Regions from separate parts of the Paenibacillus sp. FSL R5-0378 genome, predicted to be linked through region 1. Evidence: riboswitches for the same ligand, from Rfam matches in the RefSeq annotation. Region 1 holds a riboswitch; each other region holds the start of a gene.
The links. A riboswitch is a leader RNA that binds a small molecule or an ion and turns the genes downstream of it on or off. The one in region 1 is predicted to bind cyclic di-AMP.
Positions count from the first base shown of each region.

Region 2: linked by a shared signal. The riboswitch ahead of MKY74_RS29700 (TrkH family potassium uptake protein) and the one ahead of MKY74_RS11765 (alpha/beta fold hydrolase) in region 1 are both predicted to bind cyclic di-AMP.
Region 3: linked by a shared signal. The riboswitch ahead of MKY74_RS21185 (APC family permease) and the one ahead of MKY74_RS11765 (alpha/beta fold hydrolase) in region 1 are both predicted to bind cyclic di-AMP.

Region 1 covers NZ_JBBPAY010000001.1:2,492,409-2,498,319, forward strand. Annotated here, with positions in the region: gene MKY74_RS11750 (sugar phosphate isomerase/epimerase family protein) at 1-650, shown strand, start outside; gene MKY74_RS11755 (MATE family efflux transporter) at 650-2,029, shown strand; gene MKY74_RS11760 (hypothetical protein) at 2,070-2,699, opposite strand; cyclic di-AMP (ydaO/yuaA leader) riboswitch at 3,183-3,370, shown strand; cyclic di-AMP (ydaO/yuaA leader) riboswitch at 3,458-3,622, shown strand; gene MKY74_RS11765 (alpha/beta fold hydrolase) at 3,806-4,621, shown strand; gene MKY74_RS11770 (SDR family NAD(P)-dependent oxidoreductase) at 4,783-5,622, opposite strand; gene csaA (chaperone CsaA) at 5,907-5,911, shown strand, end outside.
Region 2 covers NZ_JBBPAY010000001.1:6,396,230-6,402,140, forward strand. Annotated here, with positions in the region: gene MKY74_RS29685 (LysR family transcriptional regulator) at 1-441, shown strand, start outside; gene MKY74_RS29690 (cation:proton antiporter) at 513-1,775, opposite strand; gene MKY74_RS29695 (potassium channel family protein) at 1,795-2,466, opposite strand; gene MKY74_RS29700 (TrkH family potassium uptake protein) at 2,553-3,893, opposite strand; cyclic di-AMP (ydaO/yuaA leader) riboswitch at 3,961-4,104, opposite strand; gene MKY74_RS29705 (CPBP family intramembrane glutamic endopeptidase) at 4,363-5,911, shown strand, end outside.
Region 3 covers NZ_JBBPAY010000001.1:4,575,698-4,581,608, forward strand. Annotated here, with positions in the region: gene MKY74_RS21170 (PrsW family glutamic-type intramembrane protease) at 1-804, shown strand, start outside; gene MKY74_RS21175 (hypothetical protein) at 806-1,135, shown strand; gene MKY74_RS21180 (phosphotransferase) at 1,278-2,309, shown strand; cyclic di-AMP (ydaO/yuaA leader) riboswitch at 2,515-2,678, shown strand; gene MKY74_RS21185 (APC family permease) at 2,814-4,637, shown strand; gene MKY74_RS21190 (glycoside hydrolase family 3 N-terminal domain-containing protein) at 4,913-5,911, shown strand, end outside.

The DNA of each region.
Region 1 (5,911 bases):
TCGAAGATCATGGACTGAAGGTGGCGAACGCCATCGCCTTCTGGGCTTGGGCCGACCGTGATCCTGAAGCGAGACAGCGCGGTTTCGAACAAGCGGAGAAGGAAATGGAGATGCTGGCGGAGCTGGGCTGTCTCGCGGCGGCGGCGCCCCCCTTCGGACAGGTTGACCACGTCACGCTGGACGAATTTGCCGCTTCCTTTGCCAAGCTGGCCGAGTCGGCCCGCCGGATCGGCATAGAGCCCTATCTTGAATTCTGGGGAAAAGCGGCCCGGCTGAACTGCCTAAAGGATGCGATTTACGTAGCTCAAGCCAGCGGGGTGGCGGACGCCAAAATTCTTATCGATCCGTTCCACATGTACACCGGCGGCAGCGAGCTTCGGGACCTTGAAGGCTTGGCTGGGAACCAGATCGGCATCGTCCATGTGAACGATTATCCGGCGGCGCCGTCCCGCTCCGAGATCCAGGATGCCCACCGGGTATTTCCGGGAGACGGCATCGCTCCGTCCGGAGCGCTCGCCAGAACGCTGGCGGATGCGGGATATGAGGGCTACCTGTCGCTGGAGCTGTTTATGGACAGCTACGGCGGGTTGACCGCCCTGGAGACCGCGAAGCTTGGCATCGCCAAGATCCGGGAGGCTTACAGCCTGTAATGTCCAGATCCATCGCGGGAGACAACCCCGTTAGCAAGCTGTCGCTGCTTGCGATTACGTGGCCGATTTTTGTGGAATCGGCCCTTCAAATGTTTCTCAGGACATCGGACACGTTCATGCTGAGCAAGGTGTCCGACGGCGCGGTTGCGGCGGTCGGTGTCGCGAACCAGATCATCATGTTTGCGGTGCTGATGTTCAATTTCGTGGCGCTCGGCTCCGCGGTGGTCATCTCGCAGTATTTGGGTGCCCGCAGGCAGCATGAAATCGGCCGGCTTGCCGGGTCCTCGCTGGCGCTGAACTTCCTGTTCGGCCTGGTCGTGAGCGTCATCGTCATGATGCTCAGCGGGCCGCTGCTGCGGATTTTCGACCTCGATCCTTCCCTGTTCGGGCAGGCGGAGAAGTATTTGCTCATCGCCGGGGGGGCCCTGGTCATTCAGGCGCTGCTGACCGCCGTCACGGCCATGATCCAGTCTCACGGATTAACCCGGCAGACGATGGTCGTCACGATCGGCATGAACGTACTGAATATTTTCGGGAATTACCTGTTTATTTACGGCCCCGGAGGCTTTCCGAAGCTGGGCGTCGTCGGGGTGGCGATATCCACCGCCTTTGCCCAGTGCGTCGGTCTGGCCGTCAATCTGGTGCTGCTACGCAAGGCGGCGGGCGTCTACATCCGCTGGAACGACCTGTTCGTGTGGAGCCGTGAGCATATCGGGAAGGTGCTTCGCGTCGGCGTGCCGTCCTCGGCCGTGTCCTTGTCGTACTCCGCCAACCAGTTTGTGACCACGGCCTTTATTTCGTCGCTTGGGGCCAGCGTGCTGGCAACGAAAATTTACACGCAGAACATCATGTTCTTCGTCATGATTCTGGCCGTCTCGCTGGGCCGGGGCGGGCAGATCATCGTCGGGCAGCTGGTCGGCGCGGGCCAGAGGGAAGAGGCCTACAAGCAGGTGATCCGGAATCTGATCCGCAGCGAGCTGATTACGCTGGCGGCCGTCGCCGTGCTGACGCTGTTCCGGCACCCGCTGATGAAGCTGTTCACGACCGACCCGGACATTATCGCGATGGGAGCGGCCTTGCTGCTGCTGAGCTTTCTGCTGGAGCCGGGGCGCAACTTCAACGTCATCCTGGAACGGTCGCTGCAGGCCGCCGGCGACGCCCGGTCCGCCATGATCGTGTCCATCACGGTGACCTGGCTCTTCAGTGTGCCGCTGACGTACCTGCTCGGCATTTATTGGGGATACGGCCTGTACGGCATCTGGGCGGCTTTTATCGCCGACGAATGGCTGCGGGGCATCCTGCTCTGGGTCCGCTGGAGGAGCAAGGCCTGGCAGCGAAAAGCGCTGGTGCAGCTTCGCAGCGAGGAGCAGGCGCTATAGCCGCCCGCGCAGGCAGCACAAAAGAACCGCCACTCGGGGATTATCCGGGGTGGCGGTTCTTTGTGCCAGCGCCGAACAGGGACAGATATGCCGAGGAGCGGCGGATCAAGGCGCGGGTATCCGTCGGGAACTCCGGGCCGAGCAGCGGGAGGCGGTTGACGGGAGCTTTCGCCTGGATTTCCGTATCAAGGTCAGCCGTCAGGCCGGAGATCGCAAGCGACGTTCCTCCCCGGATGCGCAGCGATGCTGCGGCTCCTTCGGCGTAAGCCGTACGGTTCAGCTTGAGAAGGCCGACATCAAGGGATCTTCCCATCTGTTCGGCTGTTGTGCGCGCGGTATGCTGCTCCAGGCGTGACCTGACATCAAGCAGCGCCATCAGCGCGAGCGGGTACTGATTGTGGCCCGGCTGCTTCAGAATGTTCATGGCCGTCGCGGTGATGGCCTCTTCCAGCGTCAGGCCGCAAATATAGCGCAGGCGGCAGCCCCACCGTACCAGATCGAAGGCTTGCTTGCCTGAGCACAGCAGGCCCTCGGCAAGCCCTTCCTCGCCGGAGTAAGGCAGCTTTAAAATGCCGATCCGGCAGTTTTCCAGCCAGCCCAGGCTGTGGTGCTGGTATCTTGGAAGAACGATTTCAAACAGTTCGATGGTGGGAATCAAAGCCCGGTTCATCGTGACATCCTCCTTGACTGTGATTTCATGGATACTCCCTGCCGTCTTGTTCCGGATCGTCACGGCCAGTAGGGTTCCATACATGTGTCCGATTGGTAAACTATCCGCATCATACGTCCAAGGGATATCTTTGGCAAGAAGACGAGGCGGATTTTTCGGATCAAAACCAGCATCTTTCCAGCGCAAAGTCCAAAATTCCGGCAAAAAGCCGCTTTTTTTCAGCCTAGCGGCTTCAGCCCTATATCGGCATTATATTCCTATCCAATGGGCGGGTTCAGCCATTTGAATGGCTTCCCGCCTTCAGTTATCCAGCAAAGCTAAGGAAAGCGGTAGGAAAGGCCGTAAAACAATGATTCCTACGGATTAGGACCCGTTTTCCCATCAGATCCCCAAATAAAGCAGGGAATCGTATCGTTTCCCTGCTTTACAGTTCGCCGTCCCAGGCGTATATTCATTTCATCATCCAATAGAGTAAGATTTGCGACTTGATAAACGCTGAATTTTCCGATGAAAAGCGGGGGAACCAATCGCAGTCCTCGCCCCACGGAGCTTTATGCTGGGGCTTGCGGCTTGCAGGGGTGAATCGGAGGCAGGATAATGCCTGTTTCCGTAGGGCTACTCTCACGGCCCGAATCCGTCAGCTAACCTCGTAAGCGTAGTTGAGAGCGGAGGAAACTGTGATTTGACGCATCAACACAGGGTATCTGCTCTGTGTTTTTCTGTGCGCTCATTTTGAAGGATGAAGCGTGTACATGAAATATGTCTATTCGCTGAATTTCCGCCGGAGGGCGGAAAGCGGGGGAACCGGTCGTGTCTGCAGCATCCGCTGCGGCCATATGGGGTGAATCTCGAAAGTGATGAGTAGGGCTACTCTTGGGCCCGAATCCGTCAGCTAACCACGCAAGCGTGTTAAGAGAGGCAGCTGTTATTCATGCAGATGGCAAGGCTTATTCGGCCTTGGAGTTGGAAGCATGGAAGAGTGTCCTCTTTCCGTTGCTTCTTTTTTGTTGTTTAAACAAGGAGAAGCATCGATTCCCAAGCGGGCGGCGCCCGCGATTTTGCACAAACAGAGAAAACAGGTTATTTGGGAGAGAGGAGAACATGAAGTGCCTCAGATACAAGTAAACGGAACCACGTTATATTACGAAATTCACGGCAGCGGCACGCCCATCGTGTTCATTCACGGGCATTTGTCGTCCCATCATATGTTTGAGCCCCAGGTCGAATATTTCAGCAAGCGGGCGAAGGTAATCGTGCTGGACCTCCGGGGTTACGGCAATTCGGGGAAGCTTGACGTGGAGGTCGGGCACATTATGGAAACCCAATGCAGCGATCTGTGCGAGCTGCTCAATAAGCTGCATATTTCGCAGGCGACGCTTGTCGGCTGTTCCAGCGGAAGCGTGCTCGCCCAGACGTTTGCCGCCCTTCATCCGGACCGGGTCAGCGCCCTGGTGCTCGTAGACAGCTACTTCGCGGGATGCTTCGGGAAAAAGAACCATTTGCTGAATATTTGCGAGGCGTGCAGCTGGCTGTCTTATTATTTGCCTGCGGAGTTTTTCCTCCGGTCGCTGCGGGTGACGTATAACCGGTGGAGACCGGTCTACAGCATCCTGCGCAAGGAGCTGTACCACAAGCGGCCGACAGAGTCAATCAAGCAGCGCATGGAGCTGCTGCGTATGGAGATGCCCGCCAATTTGGCGCGGCTGCCGATGCCTGTACTGTGCGTCGCAGGCAGCCAAAGCGAGTGGTTCGTCAAGCAAATGCAGCGGGCGGCCACCCTGTTCCGGCATGTGCAGCTGGCGACGATCGAGGATGCGATGTACCCGACCCATTTGTGCCAGCCCCATGCATTCAACCGCATGCTGCTGAACTTTTTGATGGACCAGCATATTTACCGGACCCGGGAAGCCTATGGAGGATAGTCCGTGGTCATGGGATTTGCCTCCTGGAAAGAAAATCGCATCTTGAATCGCACTGGCCCTAACCAAACGATCTACTCGCTATATTAGCTAATCAGTTAACCGCCCGATAAGAAGGCGGTTAACTGAGCTCTAGCGAGTATTCGTTTTTTCAATGAGACTGATTATATTAAAAAGGGAGGGATGAACCGTCCATCAATATCGGTGAACCCGTATTCCTGGGCAAGATCACCAACCTGTAGTACCCGTCCGTTTTTCAGTTTCACCTCATCATCCCCAGCTAGGGCTGACACCGCTCGCCCTACGTAGTACGGCGACTCCGTGTGTTTCAGAGCCTCAACCTCTTTCCAATGAGCTTCATCTGTACCGAAGTTCCTTAATACCAGTTCTGTTCTCATCCAGCCAGGGGAGACCGCTACCACGGTTATTTCAGTGTTTTTGAGATCATGAGCTAATCCGAGCGCTGAGCGGTTAATGGTATTCTTGGCGAGGTCGTAATAGAAAGTTCCTAAATACTTATCCTGATCCTGAAATGTGGTATGTACGATCAATCCAGAATCAGCTTCCAGCATAAGCGGGATCGCATAATGGTTTGTCGCTATTTGTGGGCGTACTCCATTCTGAAACATAGCATCCCACATGTTCAGCGGATATTCCCAGAATGGTTTGGATTGTAAATTCACTTCCAAGTCATGCAGTCCCCAGACGTTATTCACTAGGATATGGAGCCGTCCTTGTTCCTGTCGGATTCTCTCGATCAAAGCCTGTGTATCCTCATCACGGGTATGATCGCAACGACATGCGTACGCCTCTCCTCCATGACTTCGAATCTCCTCCACAGTTTCATCGATACTGCCTGGAAAACCGTGTGTAGTCGTCCCTCGTAAACTTCTTCCGGATACATAAACTACTGCTCCGGCTTTCCCGAGCTCAACGGCAATCCCACGTCCTGCTCCCCGGCTTCCTCCGGTTACGAGAGCGATTTTCCCAGCGAGTCTCTTCAAGTCCATCTACTCCTTCGCAGTTATTTATTTCATCATACTATGGTAATACGTCATTAACTGTCGTAGTTTGAGGATGAACGATTGATTTTTGGAATCAATGAAAAGGCACACTTGAAAGTTAGGCATATGGCTAATTTGTTATTTGCGGCTATACCGATAAAATACGTTATGGGAATCTGGGCTGCGGTGTGCAGCCTTTTTTAGGTTGGTGAAAGTGCTTGTGCCATTGACAGGCAGGGATATAATGGAGAGATATCATCATGGCATAAGAAGGAGGAAAAGTTGTGGC
Region 2 (5,911 bases), 3.9 Mb from region 1:
CGCTGCACGCCGCTGTTCGACGACCACCTGGAGCTGGTGCTTCCCCGCAATCACAGGCTGTGCGGCCAGGATAACGTGAGCATGGACATGCTTCACGGCCTGCCGATGATTATTTTCTCAACCGGAACGTGGTACCGGAAATTGACCGACGAATTGTTCCACCGGGCCGGCGTCGTGCCGGACATCCGGATGGAAATGGATTCATTTGAAGCGATCGTCCGGCTTCTGCCCGCCTGCAGGGCGGCGGCACTGCTGCCCAAGTCGTATTTGCGCAGTCAGCTGCTGGACGACAACGATCTGGCGATTCTTCATATTCCCGATCTGCAGGAAACGCGGCGCACCACCTCGCTTGTCTACTCCGAAAACGGGGGACTGAGCGCCGGGGCACGCCGCTGGATCGAAGAAACGAAAAAGATTTTCGGCCGCACCCGGGATGAATGACGCGGTGCCGGCAAATGACGAGCCGTCAAGACGGGATCCCCCGCTCCTGACGGCTCGTATCATGTTACAGGCTATTTCTGCCCCACGGGCTTGGAAGCCGCCGGCTCCGCCTTGACCTCAAGGCCCAGCTTGCGGGCGACAAGTCCCGTGGTGCTGGCCTGCAGCAGAATCGTCAGCATGATCGCCATGAACGTCACGGCCGAGATAACATCAGCGTGGGCTACACCCATGCCGGCGATCATGCCCGAAAGGGCGGCGGGAATGACCCCGGTCTCCCGGACCCACATCATGAACAGCAGCTCGCGCCAGGACCATTTGACCTTGCGGTCGGGCAGGGCGCAGAGCAGAATCGTGATGGGCCGGGCGATGACCATCAGCACCAGGACCGCCGCCAGGCTTGGCCAGAAGTAATCGCCAAGCACCCGGAAGTTGACCTGGCTGCCGAGCAGGATGAAAATCAGCATCCGCATCATGACGCTCGTATTGTCCGCAAACGATGCGGTCTCCTCCAGCTTATCGTCCATTGACAGCCCGAACGTATCCGCGTTCCCCCAGATCAGCCCGGCCACGAAGGTCGCCATAAATCCGCTGACATGAATCAGGTCCCCTATTAAATAAGAAGAAAGTGCGACGACGATCATCGTGATCGTCGTGTAATCCTTCAGGACGCCAAGCCGGAAATGGGCAACGAGATACGTAAGAATCATAGATACGACGGCGCCGACGAGAATGCCGCCAACGGCGGTTTTTACGAAATCCCAGGCCATCGTCCCGATATGTAAGGAACCGCTGCCCGTCACCGCGGCCAGCAGCGCAAAGGTCAGAATCGAGCCGGTCGCATCGTTGAAGGCAGACTCGCTCTCCACCGTCTCCCGGACTCTTTCCTTGATCTTTACCTGCTTGAACACAGGAATGATCGAAGCGGGGTCAGTCGAGGCAATGACGGCGGCGGCCAGGAAGGCTACGAGCCAGTCCAGCCCGAACAGGTAATGCACGGCAGCTCCGACGATCAAGGTCGTGACGATAACGCCGGGAACGCTCAGCATAGAAAGTGTGATCCATACCTTCCGCAGCCCGCTCAGCTTCAGGTTACGGCCGCCGTCAAACAGAATAAGCGCCGACCCAACGGTGAGGATCAGCTGGTTGATGAGGGAGCTGCTTGTTTCGTTGATCAGATGCAGCCCCTGCCCAAGCAGCATGCCTGCCACGATAAACACAGCAACGTCCGGAAGCCTGAGCCAGGAGGCCAGTCTTCCGGACAGCATGCCGACGGCAATGATAAACAGCAGCAGTATTAAAATGTGATGAATAATTTCGGTCGTCGGGGATTCCATGTCTGTCTCACTTCCGGATTTATGACTTGACGTTCACCGCTTCGCTCTCGAAGCGGTCGATATTGCTGTTGGAGCCAATGATGACCATGATGTCGCCCGCATGCAGCTGGTCCATCGCCGTCGGCGCGACGATGACTCCCTCGGTACGATGGAGCGCAACAATGCTGCATCCGTACCGGGCTCTCGTATTGACTTCGCTCAGCGTCTTCCCGTTCAGGCATTGCGGTACGGTCATCTCCACGATGCTGTAATCTTTGGACAGCTCAATGTAATCCAGCAAATTCGGCGTCACGAGCTGGTGCGCCACCCGGATGCCCATGTCCCGCTCCGGAAAGATGACCCGGTCCACGCCCAGCTTGGACAAGGCTTTGCCGTGCAGCATGGAGATGGCCTTCGCCACTACGGTCTGAACGCCGAGTTCCTTCAGCAGGATTGCGGCCAGGATGCTCATCTGGATATCGTCCCCGATCGCCACGATTCCGCAGTCAAAATTGCGGATTCCCAGCGATTTGAGAACCTCCTCATCGGTTGCATCCGCCACCACGGCGTGGGTCAGATGCTCGCTCATATCATTGACCACTTCTTCATTGATGTCTACCCCAAGCACCTCATAACCCAGATCCATAAGCTCCATGGCCAAGCTTGAGCCGAACCTCCCTAAACCGATCACGACAAACTGCTGTGTTTTCATTTCTTTCCAGATGCTCCTTATCCTTTAATGTTGGTTCTATATATGGTTCTTATAACAATATTGAAACTTTGAATCACCCAAATTCCTTACCCGATAATGATCTTACCTTCGGGATGGCGGTACAGCTCCTTGCCCTTCTTCGGACCAAGCGCGTAGGCGAAGGTCAGCGGCCCAAGACGGCCGGCAAACATCGTCAGGCAGATCAGGATTTTCCCGATCAAGGACAAATGCGGCGTCAGCCCGAGCGATAATCCTACGGTGCCGAAAGCCGAAGTCGTCTCGTACAGGATCATCAAAAAGCTGCTGTCTTCTGTCGTGGACAGAATCATCGATACGCCGACGACCAGAAACAAGGCCAGAAAGGTAATGGTCAACGCTTTGAAAATCCGCTCCTGCGCCAAACGGTACCGGTACAGGACGATATCGTCGCGGCCGCGGATCATCGCGATCACCGCACCGACGAGGATGGTGAACGTCGTGGTCTTGATCCCGCCCCCGGTAGAGCCCGGCGACGCGCCGATAAACATCAGAATGATCGTGAAAAATTGCGATGCCTGGCGCATATCTGCCAAGTTCAGCGTATTCGCCCCTGCCGTCCGCGGCGTGACCGACTGGAACAGCGAGGCGAGAATTTTGCCACCCCAATTCAGCGAACCGAGCGTCTTGGGATTCGTGAATTCAAAGATAAAGATGACGACTGCTCCGACCACAATCAGGGCACCGGTCATGGACAGCACCACTTTGCTGTGGAGCGACAGTTTCCGGTGTACCTGGTAATCCACCAGATCGGACATGACGATAAAGCCGATGCCGCCGGATACGATCAGAAACATCACGACAAAATTGACGAGCGGATCGTATACAAATCCCGTCAGGCTGTTAAAATGGCCGAACAGGTCAAATCCCGCATTATTGAACATGGACACGCCATGAAATATTCCAAAATAGATCGCTTTTCCAAGAGGCATATCGAACGACCACCGGATGGCAAGCAGCAGTGCTCCGCAGCCTTCGATCGTCAACGAAAAAAATATGACTTTCCGGATCAGACGGACGATGCCTTCCATCGTATTCTGATTCATCGCTTCCTGCAGCAGGAGCCGGTCCCGGAGCGAAATCCGGCGCTTGAACACCAGAGCGATCAGCGTGGCCATCGTCATAAAACCGAGCCCGCCGATCTGGATCAGCAGCATGATGACGACTTGACCGAACGTGCTGAAATACAGCCCCGTATCTTTGACAACCAAACCGGTCACGCAGGTCGCCGAGGTTGCCGTAAACAAGGCATCCATAAAATTCAGCGGCTTACCCGTCGTGTTCGAAATCGGCAAGGTGAGCAGTATGGCTCCGATCAAAATAATGGCCGCAAAACCTAGCGTTAATACTTGCGGAGGGGCCAGCCGGAACCACTTCCATTTCCCAATCAATACATTCACCTCTTTAAAAAAGTCAAAAGAAAAAAAGCATCGGAAATCCAATGCCTTTCGGTTTGGCTCCTGCATGCACGACGCCTACGAGGTTAGCTGACGGATTCGGGCATGCACAGGTTGCCCTATTCGCGGACTAAACCGTCCCAACGAAATTCACCCCAAAAAATTGGTTCCCCCGTTTTCACTTGAAATTCGGCGTTCTTATTCATTTGCATCAAAATTATAATCTTTATTGTAGGACTTCACAAAGGCCTTTTTCTGATGAATTGGATGGAAAACAGCCTGATTCGCAATGCAGGTGGACACGGCCTGCGGTTATCTTCTCTTTTCGATGGCTTTCCTTGATTTTCATCGTTTTTTCACCACTATTTTCAGGGTATACTGGTTTTGGGCGAATCTTCTATGTTATGTTTACCGTACTGTATTGGGGGGAATGGTATCTTTATCACATTCAAGGGGGGATTTCATGGACCGGTTAAACCAGCCGCTGGAAATCAGGGCCAATTATAAATGGCTGGGCATTTTGGGGGTCATCGGCCTTATTTTATTCTTTTTTGTACAAGTGTTTCCGCAGACGAGCTCGGAGACGCTAGAGGGGCAAACGACCAAGGTCATCAGCAAATCGGAGGCGGAAGCAGCCGCCAAAGCGTTTGCCTCGGACCGGTTGAATATTCAAACAGGCATTGCCGCCGAACCGCTCGTCACGTACCAGTCGGAATCGGACCTTTACGGTTATTTATCCAGAGAGAAGCTTCTTAACGAATATAACAAGAAATACGAACCGAAGTATCCTTATGACGTGTTCCGGGTCCGGCTGCCCGAGTCGAGCGATCAGGGATATGTCAATGTAGACGTACATATGAACACGGGCAAGGTGGTCGGGTTCTCCATCACGCCTCCGTACTCCAAGTATGCTGCCGCGATGGCTGAATCGAACGAAACCATGCGCAAGCAGAAACTGAGAATTGTGGAAGGCAACATGACGCTGGAGGATAAAGAGGAAATCGCCTCGTCCTGGCTGCAGAAGCTGGGCTATAACACCGGCTCCCTGAAAGTATCGAGCGGCAAGGATGAGCCCGGATTGATCTATACCGACTCCTCCTCGCACATCGGGGAATCGCAGCTGGAATTCAAGTTTGCCTTTGAGGATGGGGAGCTTCACTCCTTCCTCCCTGGATTTTCGGTCCCATCCGCTCATACGGCTTATGTAGAGAAGCAGACCAAAAGCGCCACGATGCTGACCATGCTGGGATACGGACTGTTTACGATCGTGCTCGGCATTCTCGCCATCATTTACAGTGCACTGACGCGGCGGTACACCTCCTTTGCACGCGGGCTGTTTTTGTCCTTGTTTTATTTTGTTGTCTCATTGCTGACGACGTATAACATGCTGCCGGTGCTGGAAGCAGAAGGCTTCTCCCAGTTCGGGATCATCGCGGCCATGGTCGTTCAGGTGATCCTGAGCATTGCGATGACGGTGCTCCTGTATTTCTCCCTGGTCGGCGGGGACGGACTGTGGCGCAAAGCCGGTTACAACGCCTGGGCCCGCGCCAAAGAGCCAGGATACGGGCGTTACGTGCTCCACAGCATGTTCACCGGGTATTTGTGGGCGTTTATCCTGATGGGGGCGCAGTCGGTGATCTATCTCGTCCTGGACCGGACGATCCACAGCTGGTCCACGACGGACGCCTCGCAGTCCCCGTATAACATGCTGTATCCGTGGATGCTGCCGATCATGGCCTGGATGGCCGGCATCTCCGAGGAAGCCGTGTACCGCCTGTTCGGCATACCGATGCTGAAGAAAATCGTAAGGAACACATTTGTCGCCTGCGTCATTCCGACGCTGATTTGGGCCTTCGGCCATACGCTGTACCCGATCTACCCGATATACACCCGGCCGATTGAGCTCCTGTTCATCGGTCTCCTGTTCAGCTTGATCTTCCTGCGTCACGGCTACATCGCGGTCATGTTCGCCCACGTCGTGTTCGACAGCATCCTGATGAGCTTCAGCTTGT
Region 3 (5,911 bases), 2.1 Mb from region 1:
TCCTTCATGTTCGTCAGCTTCTGGCCCGCTCTCGGCATTGCCTTAACGGCGGCGAGCATACCAGCGAGCGGCCATGAAATCGCTAAGGATATCCGCGATCCGAAAAGGCTGCTCACCCCCGAAAATGTGATCTCTACGCTGCTTGCGCTGGCACTGAGCCGTGTTCCGTTCGGCAGGCTGGCCGAACGCTTCGGAAAGAAGGGCGGCAGCAGGCTGAAGGATTGGCTGGAGAAGCTGCTTAAACGGCGAAAGGAGCCGAAGCCGGAACCTGACCTGCCCAAGAAGCCGCATAAGCCAGATGGAGAGGATCCACCGCCAAAGAAGGAAAAAGATCCCGAGGAGCAGCCGCCGAAGAACGATGCAGACGATTACGTACATTGGAGCAAAGCGAAGTACCGTGGGGTGGAGCTCCACGATGCCAAGAACGGAGCGCTTGGGGAGTTTGACGGCGTCGATCTGGAGAAGGGCATCTTCTATGAAGCCAAGTCGGCGCAAGGGCTCGACCGCATCCATCCAAAAACGGGTAAGCCGCAGCAGACGCCGCAGCAATTTACAGATAAGCAGTTGTACCAGAAAACGAAGGTGCGGATCAACAACCTGATGCAGAAGGCGGTTGGGACGCGAACGACGCCTGATGGAACGGCGGAGATCCCGACACTGGAGCAAATCAAAGGAATCCGGCATTTTGAGTTTCAGCTGGACGGGGACTCGCCGGCGTTACGGACAGCCGCGGAGAACAGCTTGAACAAGCTGCGTCAAGAATTCCCGGATTATACATTCAACATTCGATTTGGGGTGAAATAACATGTCAATCAGCGCCATTATTGTGGACCCGGAAGACGAATTTGAACGGTCCTTTATGCTTCCGGTGGCGACGGAATCCTTTTTCCAGAAATATTGGGTGCCGGCGGTGGAAGAGCTGAACTTGCAGTGGGTCGCACTTTTCCAGGACGGTACAGACGTGGAGTCCGAGGACATCCCGTCTGTCTTGGGCGAAGTGTCCCAGCTTAAAGAATGGGCGCGAAGCCACATGCATGGGGACGACCTCGACCACATGTTACGCAGACTCGAGCTGCTGGAGACGGAACTGCCAAAGGCGTACAGGCGCGGCGGTGCGGTGGTCTACATCGGTTAACATTGCCTGTTAACATTGGTGAATGAATGAAAGATTGTTTTAATCTCCTAAGAGGTGAGTGCGATCAAGTCCGGGTTACACAGACACCGGGCTTGATTGCTTTTAACCGCGCTACGATGTAAAGGGGAAAGGGGAGAGCGAAGTGAGGCAGTCATATCGAATGGACGAAGGGGCTTTTGTGCATCACTTGAACGAAGCTTACGGAATTGCTGCCCGGAGGCTTATTTTTATCCCTTATGGAGATTCGGCCTATTCTTACCGGGTGGAGGGAGAAAATGGGACGCGATCCTATCTGAAACTGTTTGACCATAGCAATGACAGCCACCGCCAAAGCATCCTTCGCTGCAGGCGTTATGTGCCGTTTATGTGGGAATTGCATCAGACCGGCCGATTTATGGAATTGCCTTGTCCATTCCGAACCTTAAGCGGTGCTTTTCTGCTTTCCCTTCCTGATTGCACAGCGGTGCTGTTTCAATTTATCGAAGGAGATACCTTAGCTGAGGCTTACCCTTTTTCCAAGCATAACTTGGAGCGTGTTGGACGGCTGGCGGCGCGGATTCGGAAGTCGACTCCTTTCACTACCACATCCGGCCTTGCGGTTGAAACGTATGATGTCTCCTTTTCCGAGCATTTGATCCAATGCCTGGAGCAGCTTGAACATCTTCAGCCCGGTGCAAATCCCGCTAGCCAGCTGCTGCGTGAGCTTGTTATCCCTCAGCAAACGCGCATAACCGAGCTGTTGCACCAGATCACAGGGGTTCGTGAACGTCTCGTACTTGACCCGGCCCCCAATGTGCTCTGTCACGGTGATCTGTGGGGAGGGAATCTGATGGAGACCGCAGACGGACGGCTTGTCGTCCTGGACTGGGAAGCAGCCATGCTCGCGCCCCCAGAGCTGGATATCGTGGGGTATATCGGGGACGGACTGGGTCATTTTCTCAAAGGGTATGAGCAGGAACTAGGTCAACAGATGGAGCTGAACCCGGATTTACTGCGTTATTATGCATACCGCCATCATTTGAGAAACCTGACCCATTGGTGCATGAATATTTTGCAGCGTGACCTGGAGCCAGACCAGCTGGATAACGACCTCGAAATGGTCCGGCATCACTGCTTGAACCGGCTGGATACCGTAGAGGCTTCGCTGAGGAATGCGGCGGATCGAAATATATAGAAGTCCGATATGAATTTAATAGCGTAAACAAGCGATATGCACAGCTACAGCCAGAAATTAATAGAGTGCCGCCAATGTAAGCGTTGACATGAAGTTCTTTTGAATTTTTTCATACGTATCTCAAACCGTTTGCTTCTTTACAGCAGGTATCCGGAAGGAGTAAGATTCAATTCGTAATCGTGAACTTGTGAACCTGAAACGTAGTACTCCTTGATCGCTGAATTCTGAAATCAGGAGCGGGGGAACCAAAGGGAGGAAGCTAAGCCTTCGTCCCAGGGGTGAATCACTTGATGTTCATTTATTGAGTGTAGGGATACTTTCGGTCCCGAATCCGTCAGCTAACCTCGTAAGCGTTATGAAAGAGGGATTTGTCGTGCGCGTAAAGCCACGGGAAGGTCCAGCTTTCCTGCGGCTTTTTTTGTTGTGCCCAAAAAGGGTTGAACACGTGTCTAACGGGTACATCATGAGCATTTCAACTCTAACACTGGCGGTGACAAACATTTTATGGCAGCATTGAAAAGACTTTTGATCGGACGGCCGCTGAAGTCTACCGAATTGGGAGAACAAAAACGGAATAAGAAAAAAGCTTTGGCCATTCTATCCTCCGATGCGCTGTCGTCCGTAGCGTATGGGCCGGAGCAAATTTTGCTGGTTCTGGTTACGGTCAGCACGGCGGCGTTCTGGTATTCGATACCGATCGGAATCGGCGTACTGATTTTGCTGGCTGCACTCATTTTATCCTACCGGCAGATCATCTTCGCTTATCCGCATGGCGGCGGCGCTTACGTCGTCTCCAAACAGAATCTGGGAATCTATCCCGGGCTGGTGGCCGGCGGATCGCTGCTGGTAGATTACATTCTGACTGTTGCGGTCAGCGTTTCGGCGGGCACGGACGCGCTGACTTCGGCGTTTCCGGCGCTGCATGAGCATACGGTGGGGATTGCCGTCACCTTCGTCATCCTCATCACGCTGCTGAATTTGCGGGGCGTCACCGAGTCCGCCTCCATCCTGGCTTATCCGGTGTATCTGTTCGCCTTAGCGCTGTTCATTTTGATCGGCGTCGGTATGTACAACATCGTGACCGGTCACGTTTCACCGCATTTGCATACGCCGGTCGGGACGCCGGTGGCGGGAATCAGCCTGTTCCTGCTCTTAAAAGCTTTTGCCTCGGGCAGCTCCGCTCTGACCGGGGTCGAAGCGATCTCGAACGCCATCCCGAACTTCAAGGATCCGGCTCCGAACAATGCGGCCAAAACCTTGATGGCAATGGGGATTCTGCTGGCTGTACTCTTCTCGGGCATCGTATTTCTTGCTTATTATTTGGGTATATCCCCAAATCCCCAGGAGACGGTCGTATCCCAGATTGCCAATCAGACGTTCGGACGGAATTTTATGTACTTTTTCATCCAGGGCACGACGGCACTGATCTTGATCCTGGCGGCCAACACCGGATATTCGGCGTTTCCGCTGCTGGCGGTCAATTTAGCCAAAGACCGGTTTATTCCCCGGATGTTTACTGTCCGCGGTGACCGTTTGGGATATTCGAACGGAATCATCATCCTTGGGCTACTGTCCATCGTGCTGATCGTCGCTTTCCACGGACAGACGGAACATTTGATCCCACTGTACGCGGTAGGGGTATTTATCCCTTTCACGCTCTCGCAAACGGGAATGATCGTCAAGTGGATCCGGGAAAAACCGCAGGGTTGGGTGACGAAGCTCGTCATCAATACGATCGGCGCGCTGATCAGCTTCACGGTGTCGGTGATGTTCTTCGCAACCAAGTTTGCGCAGATTTGGCCGGTACTGATCTTTTTGCCGCTGATCGTGTATCTGTTCCACCGGATCAAGAAGCATTATGAGGCGGTTGGCGAGCAGCTGCGGCTGTCGACGTGCGAGCCGGCGGTACCGATTGAAGGCAATGTGATCATTCTCCCCGTTTCGGGCATTACGCATGTCGTGGAGCATTCCCTGAATTATGCGAAGTCGCTGGCGGCGGATCAGATCATTGCGGTATATATTCCGTTTGAACGTGAAGAAGAGAACCGGTTTGAGGAAAAATGGCAAAAATGGCGGCCCGACGTGCGCCTTGTGACGCTGCATTCTCCGTACCGGAGCATCATTCATCCGCTTAGCAAATTTATCGATACGGTGCACCGGAAAGCCAGCGAATCCAACTACCAGGTCACAGTGATCATTCCGCAGTTTATTCCAAAGCGGAGCTGGCACAATCTGCTGCACAACCAGACGAGTTTGATGATCCGGACTTATCTTTTATTCCGCAAAGATGTTGTTGTGACAACGGTACCGTATCATTTAAAAAAATAGCGATTCAGATGGTTCAAACCATTCGTAATGAGGCCCCGGCATCTGTGCCGGCGGTCTTTTTTTTTGCGTAAAAGCAGCGGATATATAGGAAGGGAAAGAGTAATCCCGTGGGAGTAATGGCTTGAGTGTAATGGCTTATGAGTAAGGGCTTATTTCCTTCAGAGTAGGGGATCCGTATATTTTCACGATGTGCAGAGTGTCAAAGGATTAACGCAACAAAAATTCATCCATTGCGTCTAATCAACGTATATAGAACAGCAACAGGGGTGGAACAGATGAATGTGAAACTAATAACGATATTCGGTGCCGTACTCGGTTCTGTGCTCGTATGGGCAGGAAGCGCAGCTGCGGAAGAACGATTTAGCGATCTGCAGCACTCGAAGTGGGCGGAAGACGGCATCACCTATATGGCCGAACGGGGAACCGTCGCTGGATACGGTTACGGGAAGTTTATGCCCGAAAGGCAAGTCACAAGAGCGCAGGCCGTTACTTTCATGGTGCGGGAGCTTTATCCGCAGGAGCTGCAGCAAGAAGCGGGCGGCGGCATGACCTATACAGATGTGCCTAAGAACCATCCTTTTTATCTTGAAATTGCCATTGCCGCAAAACATGGGCTGGCCAGCGGATTTCCTGACAGCACCTTCCATCCGGATGCACCGATGAGCCGTGCCGAAACGGCGGCGTTTCTTACACGGGCCTATTCACTCGTAAAAGGCCAGCAACCCGTAACAATAACGGATACAGCAAAGCATTGGGCGGCAGCGCCTATTCTCATCATGAGCTCCAACGGATTGATCGGCGGATATTCAGATAGCACCTTTCGTCCAGACCGATCTGTGACGCGTGCGGAGTTTGCCGTATTTATGTCACGGGTCATTCGCTTCGAACGTCAAGGGGCCATTCAGGCACAGGATTGGGATAAGCTGATGTCCTATATGACGGTCAGCGAGCAGGTCGGCCAAATGCTCATGCCAGACATCAGGCAATGGAACGGGCAAGTGACGACTGCGGTCAATGAAGGAGTCAAACGCAGCATCCATGATCAGGATTTGGGCGGACTTATTCTTTTTGATAAAAATATCGTAGACGCTCGGCAGGTCACCACTCTGACGCATGATCTGCAGATGGAGGCAGGCGATATTCCGCTGTTCCTTGGCATCGACCAGGAAGGCGGCGTCGTTAAACGAATCCCCGGAGGTACGAATCTGCCGGGTCAAATGGCGCTCGGCGCAACCGGAGATACAACGCTCGCCGAAGCGGCCGGACGGCTGACC